Linked DNA regions of Marichromatium purpuratum 984. Each later gene encodes a partner of the first gene's protein in a complex. Links are inferred from orthologs where the notes say so. Each region holds a gene or a part of one and is shown in the gene's direction. Other genes may lie near its edges.

The links.
Region 2: the proteins of rne (region 1) and pnp are in contact, whole or in part, in a cryo-EM structure (PDB 9QH0), measured with the Escherichia coli proteins. The link is inferred for Marichromatium purpuratum 984 from one-to-one orthologs.

The regions. Positions count from the first base shown.
Region 1 is NZ_CP007031.1:878,470-886,014, reverse strand. Bases 1,550-5,089 are described here. They hold rne (ribonuclease E), read left to right. Parts: upstream 1,550-1,862; coding sequence 1,863-4,889; downstream 4,890-5,089. Other genes in these bases: MARPU_RS04065 (sulfotransferase), read left to right, coding at 5,035-5,089. Outside these bases: MARPU_RS04080 (HAD-IA family hydrolase), read right to left, coding at 1-282; MARPU_RS04075 (RluA family pseudouridine synthase), read right to left, coding at 279-1,280; more of MARPU_RS04065, read left to right, coding at 5,090-6,264; MARPU_RS04060 (glycosyltransferase), read left to right, coding at 6,258-7,424; MARPU_RS04055 (DUF2334 domain-containing protein), read left to right, coding at 7,462-7,545. UniProt on the Escherichia coli protein: Endoribonuclease that plays a central role in RNA processing and decay. Required for the maturation of 5S and 16S rRNAs and the majority of tRNAs. Also involved in the degradation of most mRNAs.
Region 2 is NZ_CP007031.1:1,741,877-1,748,876, forward strand. The notes cover bases 1,056-4,050. They hold pnp (polyribonucleotide nucleotidyltransferase), read left to right. Parts: upstream 1,056-1,500; coding sequence 1,501-3,600; downstream 3,601-4,050. Other genes in these bases: rpsO (30S ribosomal protein S15), read left to right, coding at 1,056-1,313; MARPU_RS07895 (competence/damage-inducible protein A), read left to right, coding at 3,704-4,050. Also shown: tRNA pseudouridine(55) synthase TruB, read left to right, coding at 1-880; more of rpsO, read left to right, coding at 1,044-1,055; more of MARPU_RS07895, read left to right, coding at 4,051-4,453; MARPU_RS07900 (SphA family protein), read left to right, coding at 4,606-5,568; MARPU_RS07905 (PilZ domain-containing protein), read right to left, coding at 5,616-6,023; MARPU_RS07910 (sirohydrochlorin chelatase), read right to left, coding at 6,131-6,967; MARPU_RS07915 (YbaN family protein), read right to left, coding at 6,984-7,000. UniProt on the Escherichia coli protein: Involved in mRNA degradation. Catalyzes the phosphorolysis of single-stranded polyribonucleotides processively in the 3'- to 5'-direction. Also involved, along with RNase II, in tRNA processing.

The DNA.
Region 1 (7,545 bases):
CACCTCGGCGGCGCCCGCGAACAGCGCCGAGGCGTTCGGCGTGGCACCGAGGAAGCGACGCCGATAGGCGAGGATCAGCGCCTCATAGACCTCGGGCTCGGCCCCCGGCAGCAGCTCCCGCGTGCCCCGCTCCAGGCTCAGCCCGATGATCTCGCGCGCCGCCTCGCGCGGTGGCGGCTGCAGGCCCAGCTCGACGAAGGCACGCTGCATGCAATCGACGATATGGGCCTCGGAATCCATCAGGGTGCCGTCCCAGTCGAACACGATCAGCTCGAAACTCACGCGGTCTCCTCCAGTGCGTCCAGCAACCGCTGCAGCGTCTCCGGCAGCGGCGCCTCGACGTGCAACGGCCGACTCATGTATTCGGCGCGAAAACTCAGCGCTGCGGCGTGCAGGAACAATCGATCGAGCCCGAGCGCCTTGAGTTCCCGGTTCCAGTCATCGTCACCGTATTTGGGGTCGCCGGCGAGCGGCGCGCCGAGATGGGCGGCATGGACGCGGATCTGATGGGTGCGACCGGTGACCAGGGTGGCCTCGACCAGGGTCGCCACCCGTGACCCGGCACGCAAGCGCCGCAGCCGGCGAAAGCGGGTACGCGAGGCCTTGCCCTCGACCGGGTCGACGCTGACCATGCGCTCGCCGCCGCGCAGCACGTTCTTGCGCAGCGGCGCGTCGACGGTCATCTCGGCGCGCGGCAGCTCGCCGCCGATCAGCGCCAGATAGCGCTTCTCGATACCGTCCTCGCGCATCATCCGGTGCAGCTCGCGCAGCGCGCTGCGCCGCTTGGTCACCACCAGGCAACCGGAGGTGTCGCGATCGAGCCGGTGCACCAGCTCAAGCTCGCGCCCGGGATGAAGCTGGCGCAGCGACTCGATCAACCCGAAGCTCAATCCGCTGCCGCCGTGCACCGCCAGCCCCGAGGGCTTGTCGATCACCAGCAGCCGGTTGTCCTCGTAGAGCACCGCGCCCTCAAGCCGCGCCAGCCAGCCCTCGGGTGCGCGCGCCGGGGCGCGCTGCTCGGGCAGACGCAGCGGCGGGATGCGCACCATGTCCCCGGCGCGCAGCCGATGGCTGGCCTTGACCCGCCCCTTGTTCACCCGCACCTCTCCACGACGGAGTATGCGATAGAGATGGCTGCGCGGAACGCCCTTGATGAAACGGAGCAGGAAGTTATCGATACGCTGTCCGTCGGACTCGGCATCGACGCGGACCAGACGCGGCCCGGTATCCGCACCGCCCTTAGCGGACGCGGGATCTGGATGGGGATCTGGTGGACTCAAAGGGGATAGCCTTGCCTTGTTGGCTCAATTGATGCTAATAGTCTTCGCTGCTACCATGAATCGCTTGCGCTGGCCTGTGGAATATCGATCATTCCCGGAGCGGCGAGCGCAGCCGAAGGTTGGTCCGCGCCCACTCGAAACCGGCCGGGACGACGCCTTCGCGCCGGAAGCCGTCTTACGACATCTTAGCCACGCCTGCCCGAGGGCAGCATTGGGTATCGCGCGCGGACTCGAGCAGCGAGCAATCGCGCATTCTACACCCTCTGCGTTCCGCGCGCCGTGCGCCAAGGCAGGCCAACGCATCCGGCACCACCCTCGCCGCTCCGAACACCGCCCCCTCCGCAGGGACGGGGACAAGAACCTGCGGGCGCCCGCCAGCGCCCGTCAACGATAGTTCATGCGCGCGTGCCCGTTCCGGGTCCCGTCTGGAGGCGACCGAACGGACAGTGCTGATGCCGTCGGATCCTTGCTCACCGTGGGACGAACGGCAACGCGCCGAGCCGCCCCCAGGTCAGCCACCGGGGGTCCGCGGCGAACCGTCCCCCACGACGGGACACGCGCCGTGGTGAGAGAAGGAACAACATGAAAAGAATGCTGATCAACGCAACTCAGCCGGAAGAGTTGCGCGTCGCGACCGTCGACGGTCAACTGCTCTACAACCTCGACATCGAATCCCCCGGCCGGGAACTGAAGAAGGCCAACATCTACAAGGGCACCATCACCCGCGTCGAGCCCAGCCTCGAGGCCGCCTTCGTCGACTACGGCGCCGAGCGCCACGGCTTCCTCCCCCTCAAAGAGATCGCCCGCGCCTACTTCGAGCCCGACTCGGTCAAGCCCGGCTCGCGCATCAACATCAAGGAGGCGGTGCGCGAGGGCCGCGAGGTGGTGGTCCAGATCGACAAGGAGGAGCGCGGCAACAAGGGTGCGGCGCTCACCACCTTTATCTCGCTGGCCGGGCGCTATCTGGTGCTGATGCCCAACAACCCGCGCGCCGGTGGGGTGTCGCGTCGCATCGAGGGCCAGGACCGCAGCGAGTTGCGCGACGCCATGAGCCAGCTCGAGATCCCCGAGGACATGGGGCTGATCGTGCGCACCGCCGGCGTCGGCAAGAGCGTCGAGGAACTGCAATGGGATCTCGACTACCTGCTGCAGCTGTGGAAGGCGATCGAAACCTCCGGCGAGCAGCGCAAGGCGCCCTTCCTGATCTATCAGGAGAGCGATGTCATCATCCGCTCGATCCGCGACTATCTGCGCGCCGACATCGGCGAGATCGTCATCGACGACCCCGCCGTCTACGAGCGCGCCGAGACCTTCATCCGTCAGGTGATGCCGCAGAACATCAAGAAGCTGCGCCGCTACGACGACGAGGTGCCGCTGTTCACCCGCTACCAGATCGAGACCCAGATCGAGTCGGCCTTCCAGCGTGAGGTGCGCCTGCCCTCGGGCGGCTCGATCGTGATCGACCACGGCGAGGCGCTCACCGCCATCGACATCAACTCGGCGCGCGCCACCAAGGGCGCCGACATCGAGGAGACGGCGCTCAACACCAACCTCGAGGCGGCCGACGAGATCGCTCGCCAGCTGCGCCTGCGCGACCTCGGCGGCTTGTTCGTGATCGACTTCATCGACATGACCCCGCCGAAGAACCAGCGCGAGGTCGAGAACCGGCTGCGCGAGGCGCTCAAGCAGGACCGCGCCCGCGTCCAGGTGGCGCGGATTTCGCGCTTCGGCCTGCTGGAGATGTCGCGCCAGCGGCTGCGTCCCTCGCTCGGCGAATCGAGCCAGCAGGTGTGCCCGCGCTGCAAGGGCCAGGGCACCATCCGCGGAGTCGATTCGCTGGGCCTGTCGATCCTCCGCGTGATCGAGGAGGAGGCGATGAAGGACAACACCCAGCGCATCCTCGCTCACCTGCCGGTCAGCGTCGCCACCTTCCTGCTCAACGAGAAGCGTCGCACCATCGTCGACATCGAGCAGCGCCAGGAGGTCGAGATCCTGCTGGTCCCGAACGAGCACCTGCTCACCCCCGATTACCAGATCGAGCGCATCCGCACCCAGGACGTCACCAAGCAGGACGAGGGTCGGCAGAGCTACGAGATCGCCGCGGCCCCGCCCGAGCCGGAGGCCGAGTCGCGTTATACCCGCCTGACCACGCCGCCGCGTATCGAGGAGCCGGCGGTCAAGCAGGTCGCCCCCACCACCCCGGCGCCGCAGCAGCGCCCGACCCCGCAGCGGACCACGCCCAAGACCCCGGTCGGACTCCAGGAGCCCGAGCGCAGCGAACCCGAGAGCCTGCTCAAGCGGATCTGGACCGGGTTGTTCGCACCACGCCAGATCGAGGCACCGGCGAGCCCCCGGAGCGAACCATCGCGCCAATCCGAGCGTGGTCACGCCAAGCCCCGCAGCGAGGGTGAGGGCGGCAAGTCCCGCGAGCGCAAGCGCACCGCCGCGGAGGGGCGCGGCGGCGAGGGCGAAGAGGGCGGCCGCGGCGCGCGCAACGGCGAGGGTCGCAACCGCCGCAGCAGCACACGCAACCGCCCCCGTCGCAACGAGAACGGCGGCCGCACCGCCAAGGGCAAGGGAGGCGACGAGCGCACCCGCGAGCCACAGCAACGTCAGGGCGGCGAACCCACGCCGCCGCGCGGCGAGACCGACGCGGCCCTGGAGCACTCCAAGCGTGCCCCAGAGGTCAAGGCGGAACAGCCGGCACCGGAGACGACCAAGGGCAACGGCGAGAACACCACGCCACAGCAGGATGGCGGCGGCGACCGGCCGCGCTCGCCCCGGCGCCGGCGTGGCGGGCGCAATCGCCGCCGCAGCAACCCGGCCAACGGCGGCGTCGAGCAGTCCAACGGCAACGAGCGCGAGCGTACATCGGACGAGTCACAGGTCGAACAGAACGCAACGGCGGAGGCATCGTCCCCCGAGACCCGGCACAGTCCTCAGGCGCTCCTGCCGCCCCCCCAGACAGGCGCCGAGGCCAAGCAGTCGGACCGGAACAGGTCGGCCACGCGGCCGAAGTCGGAGCCGAGCAGAAACCCATCGAACGCCGAGACCGCCAAGCCGGAGGGCGCCAAGGACAAGCCGCGCGCCGAGACCGCCAAGCCGGAAGGCGTCAAGGACAAGCCGAGCACCGAGACCGCCAAGCCGGAGGGCGCCAAGGGCAAGCCGAGCACCGAGACCGCCAAGCCGGAGGGCGCCAAGGGCAAGCCGAGCACCGAGACCGCCAAGCCGGAGGGCGTCAAGGACAAGCCGAGCACCGAAACAGCCAAGCCGGAGAGCACCAAGGAGCAGTCGAGCACCGAGACCGCCAGGTCGCAGGCCGCCGAGGACAAGCAGGGCACCGCGGCGACCAAGCCGAAGGCCGCCGAGACTCACCCTGCGCCGAGCGCGAGATCAGAGCGCGGCGAGCACAAGAGCGCCGCGACGACCAACTCCGAACCGACCCGCGACGGGCAGCCGGCCTCGCCCCCCGAGCCGAGGTCACAGACGATCCCCGGCGCGGCCTCCAAACCCGCCACCGAGCAGCCGGCACCAGCGCCGGAGCGCGCGCCGCGGTCTGCAGCCGCCGTCGAGAGCGAGAAACGGATCACGCAGGAAGACGGCGACTGAGGTCGCGACCGTCACCTCGCGCGTGCTAGGGTCCGCCCTGCTGCGGTTACCCTGAACCCGTGCGGGTCGTCATCGGCGACCCGCACGCATGCACCACCGGAGCCCGCAGGCGCACTCGTGGCGGCGCTCGGGCTGAGGACGGACGATGCTCAGACTCTTCATCTCCAGCCAGCTGCACCTTCTCGGGCTCGCCCTGCGTGCCCTCGTCCCCAGACGCGGCGCCGGCTGGGCGGGTTATGTCCGCCCCCTGCTGATGCTCGTCTTCGTGCCGCTGTTCGCCCTGATCCAGCTGATCCACTGGCTCGGCCTGGCGCTCGACGAACTGCTCTACCCCGACTATCGCCGGGTCCAGATCCGCGAGCCACTGTTCATCCTCGGGGTGCCACGCAGCGGCACCACCCATCTCCACCGAGTGCTGGCCGAGGATCCCGGTGTCACCACCTTCACCACCTGGGAGTGCCTGTTCGCGCTCTCGATCAGCGCGCGCCGCTTCTGGCTCGGGCTCGGTCGTCTCGACGCCCGGCTCGGCGCCCCGCTCGCCCGGCTGTTGCGCCGGATCGAGCGCTACGCCTTCGGCGCCCTGGACGCGGTCCACAGCATGCGCCTCGATGATCCCGAGGAAGACTATTTCGCGCTGCTGCCGGCGCTCGCCTGCTTCATCCTCGTCCTGCCCTTCCCCGACTCGCGCCGACTGTGGCAGATGGGCAGCTTCGACCGCGACATGCCCGAGCCGCTGCGCAGCCGGCTCCTCGAGCACTACCATCGTTGTCTGCAGCGCCATCTCTATGTCCACGGCACGGACAAGCGACTGCTGTCGAAGAATGCCGCCTTCGCCCCGCTCGCCGAGGCGCTGCGCGCGCGCTATCCCGACGCCCGCTTCGTGGTCTGTCTGCGCGCCCCGCAGGAGACCCTGCCCTCGCAACTGAGTTCGATCGCCGGCGGCGCCAAGCTGTTCGGCATCGGCGCCGTCGAGCCCGCGTTCGAGCGCCGCATGACCGAACAACTCGGCTTCTACTACCACAATCTCGAGCGAGTCCTTGCCGACGTCCCGCGCGAGCGCTGTGCCTGGGTGAGCATGGAGCAGCTGCGCGAGCGACTCGGTCCGAGCATCGAGACCATCTACAGTCAGCTCGGACTCACCCTCGAGGCCGACTACCGCGCCCGACTCCAGGCGCGTCAGCGCCATGCCCGCAGCTATCGCAGCGCGCACCAGTACAGCCTCACGCAGTTCGGGCTCGACCCCGAGCGCATCGAGCACGACCTCGGCGCCTGCTATCGTCGCCTGCGCGCACGCGTCATCGATGATCGGGACGCGCCGCCATCGGCCGCGCCCCCGACGCCCCCGCAAACCACGGAAGCCGCGCTGCCATGTTGAGCACCCCGCGCCCTGACCAGGTCACCGCGCACGCCGACCCGATCGACGCCTCGGGGCTACGCGTGGCCATCCTCTCCGACGCCGCGCCCGAGCGTAACGGGGTCGGCGCCTACTATCGCGACCTCGCCGATCACCTGCGCGCCGCCGGCGCCCGGGTCGAGTTGATCGCGCCACGCTATCGCCGTGGCAACTGGCACGGCGGGCTGACCTTCCCGCTCCCCGGCGACCCCACCCAGAAGCTGCTGCTGCCCTCCTGGCCACTGGTCAGCGGCCGACTGCGCCGACTGCGCCCCAACGCCATCGTCGTCCCCACCCCCGGCCCCTTCGGCATGCTCGGCATGCACCTGGCCGGGCGGCGCGATATCGCCCTGGTAGTCGGCTTCCACACCCACTTCGAGGCACTCACCGATCTCTTCCCCGAGTGGAGTGGCCTGCGCGCGCGCGTGGCCAACGCCTATCTCGGCACCTGTCACCGCATGCTGTTCCGCCGCAGCCAGCTGGTGCTCGCCAACTCACACGAGATGGTCGAGGTGGCGCGACGCATCGGCGCCGACCGCGCCGCGCTGATGGCCACGCCGATCGCCAAGCGCTTTCTCGACTGTCCGCCTCGGCCGATCGCGCCCCATCTCGGTCGGGTGCTGTTCGCCGGCCGACTGGCCCCGGAGAAGAACCTTGAGAGTATCGTCGAGGCCGCACAACGGCTCCCCGAGATCGAATTCCTGGTCGCCGGCGACGGCCCGTTGCGCCCCTGGCTCGAGCAACGCTGCGCCGAACGCTCCAATCTCAAACACCTCGGCTGGGTACGGCGCGGCCAGATCATGGACCTGCTCGACTCGGTCAACGCCCTGGTGTTGCCCTCCCGGGTCGAGTCCTTCGGTACCATCGCGCTCGAGGCGATGGCACGCGCCCGCATCGTGGTGGTTTCCTCCGCATGCGGTATCCTCAGCTGGCAACTGCTCGGGCGCGGGCTGCACGCCATCGGCGAGGACGAGACGCTCGCCGACACCCTGACACGGGTGCGCGCGCTCGATCCGGCCCTGCGCGAGCGCAAGGCGCACCTGGCGCGCGCGGCGGCGATCGAAATCAACCGTCGCAACCTTCAACACTGGCTATCGGTACTCTCGGGCGATCATGGACACTGCGTCGACATGCGCGACTGACGACACCCCCAGAACCCTGGTCTCGGTGCATGATGTGATGCCCGAGACCCTCCCCCGGGTCGAGCGGCTGCTCGCCCTGCTCGAGGCCGAGCGGGTCTATCCGGTCACCCTGCTGGTGATC
Region 2 (7,000 bases), 860 kb from region 1 along the record:
GCTGCTCGACAAGCCCTGTGGGCTGAGCTCGAACGACGCGCTGCAGCGCGTCAAGCGGTTCTATCAGGCGAAGAAGGCCGGTCACACCGGCAGCCTGGATCCCCTGGCCACCGGGCTGTTGCCCTGCTGCCTGGGCGACTCGACCAAGTTCTCCACCTATCTGCTCGATGCCGATAAGCGCTATCGGGTGCGGGTGCGCCTAGGGGTGACCACCACCACGGCGGATGCCGAGGGCGAGGTGCTCGAGACCCGTCCGGTCGAGGGTGTCGACGAGGCGCGGGTGCGCGAGGTGATCGCCGGTTTCATCGGCACCATCTCGCAGCTGCCGCCGATGTACTCGGCGGTCAAGCACCAGGGACAGCGTCTCTACAAGCTCGCCCGTCAGGGAGTCGAGGTCGAACGCACCCCGCGCGAGATCGAGATCTTCGCGCTCGACCTGATCAGCTGTGAGCTACCCGAGATCGAACTCGACGTGCACTGCTCCAAGGGGACCTATGTCCGCACCCTGGCCGAAGACATCGGTCGTGAGCTTGGTTGTGGTGCCCATGTCAGTGCGTTGCGTCGCACCGGGGTCGGTCCCTATCGCGAGGGCGAGACCGACTTCATCACCCTCGATCAGGTCGAGGCGATGGCCGGGGCCGAGGAGGGCGCGCTGGCTCAGCTCGACGCCCAGCTGCTCGGGCTCGACACCGCGCTCGGTCACTGGCCGGCGGTGCGACTGTCGGCTGACGCGGCCTTCTATCTGCGTCAGGGCCAGGCGGTGTTGGTACCGCAGGCGCCGACCGAGGGTCTGGTGCGACTCTATGATCCCTCCGAGCAGTTCCTCGGCGTCGGCTGCATCCTCGACGACGGCAAGGTCCAGCCGAAGCGATTGATTTGACGTTTCCAGTCCTTCGCGCCGTTGCGGGGCGGAGGACATCATCGCGGGCCCGTCCCGCGCATACCACGACAGGTCGGATTCCCTGAGGTCATTGTCGGAGGATCCATCCGGCGGCGCCGGATCTGTGCCTGTTCTATCGTCACCCTCATCCAGGAGACACCCAATGACCATGACCGCGGAAGACAAGAAGAAGATCGTTGAAGAGTACCGTCGTGGCGAGAGCGACACCGGTTCCCCCGAGGTGCAGGTCGCGCTGCTCACCGCACGCATCCTGCAGCTCACCGATCACTTCAAGGAACACAAGCATGACCATCACTCGCGCCGCGGCCTGGTGCGCATGGTCAACTCCCGGCGTAAACTGCTCGACTATCTCAAGCGCAAGGATCTCGATCGCTACCGCGACCTGATCGCGCGCCTGGGGCTGCGTCGCTGACGCGTACTCGAAGGCTCGAGGACCGGACCGCGATCGCGGTTCCGGTCTGGCCGTCGGCGCTGTGTCTCATATCTCCGGCGTCAGCGTCGACAACCACCCTGCCAACCCGGCGAGCATCGGCGCCACGCGGTCAGCAGGGGTCCACGGCCCGAAGCTTCGACGGACCATACACCCCGAGGATTTACCTGTGATTCCCACCCCTATCGTTAAACAGTTCCAATTCGGAAATCAGACCGTCAGGCTCGAGACCGGCGAGATCGCGCGCCAGGCCGATGGCGCAGTCCTGGTGAACATGGAAGACACCGTGGTCCTGGTGACCGTGGTCGTGGACAAGCGCGCCGGTGTCGAGCGCGACTTCTTCCCGCTCACCGTCGACTACCAGGAGAAGACCTACGCCGCTGGCCGCATCCCCGGTGGCTTCTTCCGTCGCGAGGGTCGCCCGAGCGAGGCCGAGATCCTCACCGCCCGTCTGATCGACCGCCCGCTGCGGCCGCTGTTTGCCGATGGATTCAAGCGTGAGGTGCAGATCATCGCGACGGTCAAGTCGCTCAACCCCGCGGTCAATCCCGAGGTGCCGGCGCTGATCGGTGCTTCTGCGGCGGTGGCCCTGGCCGGTCTGCCCTTCAACGGCCCGATCGGTGCTGCCCGGGTCGGCTACAAGGACGGTGAATACATCCTCAACCCCCCGGTGGTCGGTCTCGGACCGGACTCCGACCTCGACCTGGTGGTCGCCGGCACCGAGCAGGCGGTGCTGATGGTCGAGTCCGAGGCCCGTGGTCTCTCCGAAGAGGTGATGCTCGGTGCCGTGCTGTTCGGTCACGAGCAGCTGCAGGTGGTCATCGAAGCGATCCGTGAGCTTGTCGCCGAGGCCGGCAAGCCGCCCTTCGAGTGGAGCGCCCCGGAGCGCGACACCGCGCTCGCCGCCGCCGTCGCCGAGGCCTGTGGCGCGCGCATCGCCGAGGCCTATCGCATCCACGACAAGAAGGCGCGTTACACCGCGCTCGACACCATCCGTGCCGAGACCCTGGCCACGCTTTGCGAGGGCGAGGACGCGGCCTGGAGCGAGCAGCAGGTGATGGGTGAGATCGAGGGCCTGGAGAAGCGTACCGTGCGTTCGGCGGTGATCGCCGGCGAGCCGCGTATCGACGGTCGCGACAATGCCACCGTGCGCCCGATCACCATCCGTACCGGCGTGCTGCCGCGCACCCACGGCTCGGCCCTGTTCACTCGTGGCGAGACCCAGGCGATGGTGGTCACCACCCTGGGCACCGAGCGTGACTCGCAGATCATCGACGCACTCGATGGCGAGCGGCGCGAGCACTTCATGCTCCACTACAACTTCCCGCCCTTCTGCGTCGGTGAGTCGGGTCGCGTCGGCAGCCCCAAGCGCCGCGAGATCGGTCACGGCCGTCTGGCCAAGCGCGGCGTGCTGGCGGTGATGCCGAGCATTGAGGAGTTCCCCTACTCGGTGCGCGTGGTCTCCGAGATCACCGAGTCGAACGGTTCGAGTTCGATGGCCAGCGTTTGCGGCACCAGCCTCGCGCTGATGGATGCCGGCGTGCCGATCAAGTCCCCGGTAGCCGGTGTCGCCATGGGCCTGATCAAGGAAGATGATCAGTTCGCGGTACTCACCGACATCATGGGCGACGAGGACCACCTCGGCGACATGGACTTCAAGGTGGCCGGTACCATCGAGGGCGTCAATGCCCTGCAGATGGACATCAAGATCGAGGGCATCACCAAGGAGATCATGGAGATCGCCCTGGAGCAGGCCAAGGCCGGGCGTCTGCACATCCTCGAGGAGATGAACAAGGTGCTGTCGACGCCGCGCGAGGAGATGTCCGAGCACGCGCCGCGCATCATCGAGTTCAAGATCCACCCCGAGAAGATCCGCGACGTCATCGGCAAGGGCGGTTCGGTGATCCGCTCGATCACCGAGGAGACCGGCGCCACCATCGACATCAACGACGAAGGCGTGGTGAAGATCTTCTCGGTGGCCAAGTCCGCCGGTGAGGAGGCGAAGAAGCGCATCCGTCTGATTACCGCCGATGTCGAGGTCGGCAAGGTCTACGAGGGCAAGGTCGCACGGCTGATGGACTTCGGTGCCTTCGTCACCATCCTGCCCGGTCGCGACGGTCTGGTGCACATCTCGCAGATCTGCGAGGAGCGGGTGCAGAGCGTCAGCGACAAGCTCTCCGAGGGCGACGTGGTGCGCGTCAAGGTGCTCGAGGTCGACAAGCAGGGTCGGATCCGTCTGAGCATGAAGGCGGTCGAGCTCGGCGAGTGATGATCGCGCCCCTCGGGGCCTGATCGATCGACCCTGAAAAGGGGGCCGCGAGGCCCCCTTTTTCGTGTTGTGCAACCCCTGTCGACAGGAGCAAGTGACCAAGATGACAACTAAGACCGAGACCCAGCGCTTCGGACTGATCGTGATCGGTGACGAAGTGCTCAACGGCGCGCGTCGCGACCGGCACCTGGAGCAGTTCAAGGAGATGATCGGCGAGCGTGGCCATGCCCTGGCCTGGCATTGGACGCTGCCCGACGATCCCGAGGTGATCACCGCTCATCTGCGTTTCTCGATGGCACGCGCCGAGCCGGTGTTCGTCTGTGGCGGTATCGGCGCCACCCCGGACGACCACACCCGTGGTTGCGCCGCCGCCGCCGCTGGGGTCGCGCTGACACGCCACCCAGGCGCGGTGGCCCTGCTGGAGGAGAAGTTCGGCGACGAGGCCTACCCGCACCGCATCCTGATGGCCGAGCTGCCCGAAGGGTGCGCGCTGATCGACAACCCGGTCAACCGCATCCCCGGCTTTGCAGTGTGTAACCACTGGTTCTTGCCGGGCTTCCCGAAGATGGCCTGGCCGATGGCCGAGGCGGTGCTCGAGCAGGGCTTCGGCAGCGCCGTGCGTCAGCGCGAGGTCGCGCTCAAGGTGCGCGGTATTCCCGAGAGCCAGCTGATCCCGGTGATGGAGTGTTTCGGCGAGCGCTTCCCGGCGCTCAAGATGTTCAGTCTGCCGCACATGGGCGAGGACCCGCACATCCTGCTCGGCTTCCGTGGCCACGACGGCTTGGAGGAAGCGCTCGCGGCCTTGCGCGAGGCCCTGGGAGATGCCTCGATCGAGGCGGTCGAGCCGCGCTGAGACCGATCGTCCCTTTGCCAAGCGGCGACCATTGCTCTAAGATCCGCGCGGTCTTTTCGTGTGCGATCGATCATCGTGTGGGAAGGCGGGTGCTGGGTCGTCTTCCTGACTCGAGTATGCGCCGATCCGCGAACACTTAGCGAGGTGTGTACATGGGCGTGCGAGGATGGAGAGCGGCGGTCGCCGCTGCGGGACTGGTCTGGGGGCAGGGCGCGCTCGCCTATGATCTACCGGCAGTCAATCTCGGGTTCACCAGCTTTCTCGATGGCGGTCCGCCATCCGGGCCGGGCTTGTATGTCAGTCAGTATCTGCAGTTCTATCGCAACGGTGCGCTCAAGGACGCCGCCGGTGACGACCTGCGGGTCCCGACTCCGCGTGGACGGGAGCGCGCCGAACTCGACCTCAACCTCAGTCTCACACAGTTCCTTTACCAGTCGGATCAGCCGCTGCTGTTCGGTGGCAAGTGGGGCGTAGACCTGATCCTGCCGCTGGTCGATTTCGATCTCGATCCCGGCGACAACTTCGCGCTCTCGACCAATGGGGGTAATCTCGGTGATATCCTGGTCGGTCCCTTCCTGCAGTGGGATCCGATCATGGGGCCGAACGGGCCGCGCTTCATGCATCGCATCGAGCTGCAGATGCTGCTCCCGACCGGTAACTACGACGCCGACGATCCGATCAACGCCGGCAGCAACGTCTTCTCGTTCAATCCCTACTGGGCCGCGACCCTGTTCGTCAATCCGCGCTGGACCGTCTCCTGGCGTCTGCACTATCTGTGGAACGCCGAGAACAACGATCCCTTCAAGGGGTTCATCGCCGAGGACACTCAGGCCGGGCAGGCGATTCACATCAACTTCTCCACCGCCTACGAGGTGCTGCCCAACCGGCTGCGCCTGGGCATCAATGGCTACTATCTCGAACAGATCACCCGCTCCAAGGTCGACGGCGAGTCGGTCGCCGACAGCGAGGAGCGGGTGTTCGCCATCGGTCCCGGGGCGCTCTACCACCTCAGCCCCCACGATCATCTGTTCTTCAACGCCTACTGGGAGACCGGTGCCGAGAACCGCTCCGAGGGTGCGCGCATGAATCTGCGCTACGTCCATCACTTCCATTGATCATCATCGTCGGCGGTAGCGATGCCGGTCATCGGTGTCGCCGTCGCTCAACCGGGAAAGTCGGCGGCATAGCGCTGGATCCATTCCACCGCCGCTTGTTCGCTACTGAGTTCGCGTCCCTGGGTTGCGCATACCCGGCGGCGGTAGTGTTCGATCCGACAGACCTGTTCGACCATCCTGAGTCGATAGCCGGTCTCGTCGGTGGCGAAGTGGACCCCCACCTCGAACAGACCGCGACGCGGTCTGCACCAGGCCACCACGCCCTCGGCGCGGAAAGGTGGTTGGGCGACCGGGATCTCGACCTGGATGGATTCGCCGATCGGTAGCCGTCTGCAGGAGAGAAAACACAGACCACCCTGGCCGATGTTGCACAGCCGATTGCGCCGGCGGCGGTTGCGGTTGGGCAGTCGGTAGTGGATGGGGATGTCCGAGGGGTGGCGGAGGAAGCGGCGCATCTTGGCTCTGCGGCTATATGTCGGAACGGGCCTTTATCGCCAAGGATGGGGGAGGGCGTGGGCCGGCTCAAGCGTTGCGCGGGTTGCGTTGTGATCCGTCGCCCGTTTCAGAGTCGGCGGTGTGTGGCGCGTTGCCGTAATCGCGCGGCGAGGATCTCGGGGAGCAGTGGATGTTCGCCGACCAGCGCGGAGACATGGACGCGTAGCCCTGCGTGAGCCTGTTCGGCCTGGGCGCAGATCTCGGCGATATCGCCACCTGGGCCGGCGTGACGACCGGGCGCGAGAAAGAGCATCGAGAGAAAGACCGGGGTGTCGGGCTCGCTGCTTGCGAGCCGTTCGAGCTGCTGTTCGAGCAGTGCCCCGTTGAAGTCGTAGGCCGCTCCGGGGCGTCGTTCCATCACCGCCTGATCAAGCTCGACCACCTGACCAAGTCGTTCGGCGAGGCGCGCGGCCAACCAGGCGCGTACCGCGCTGACGCCGGGATTGGGGGAGCCGTGATCGACCAGGATCACCCGTCGTGGCCGATCGCCGGCGATCTCGGCAAGACAGGCGAGTTGCTCGGCGAGGATCCGGGTGAGCAGGGGTTCGCCCGTCGGCAGCGGGCAGAGTTCGGGGGCGAGTCGCAGGGCGAAGTCACCGTAGCGTGTGCGCAGTCGCGCGACAAGTGCGGGGACGGCCTCGGTGAGCGCGGCGCTGGGGCCGAAGAACAGCGGCAGGATCAGGAAGTCGCGCGCGCCGGCGCTGAGGCGTGCCTCGAGCAGGGGTTCGAGCAAGGTCGCGGGTCGGCCATCGAGTTGATCGGCGGGGATGGCATCGGCATGGGCGAGCGAGACTGGTTCGATTGGCAGGCCGCACCGGGCACCGAGCGTTTCGGCCAGGCGGCGCAGGGAGTCGACCGCGGCTGCGCGGCGCGAGCCATTGTCGAGCAGCAGGACCGACTCCATAGAGAGACGAGCGGGCTCAGCGCGAGGGGCTGC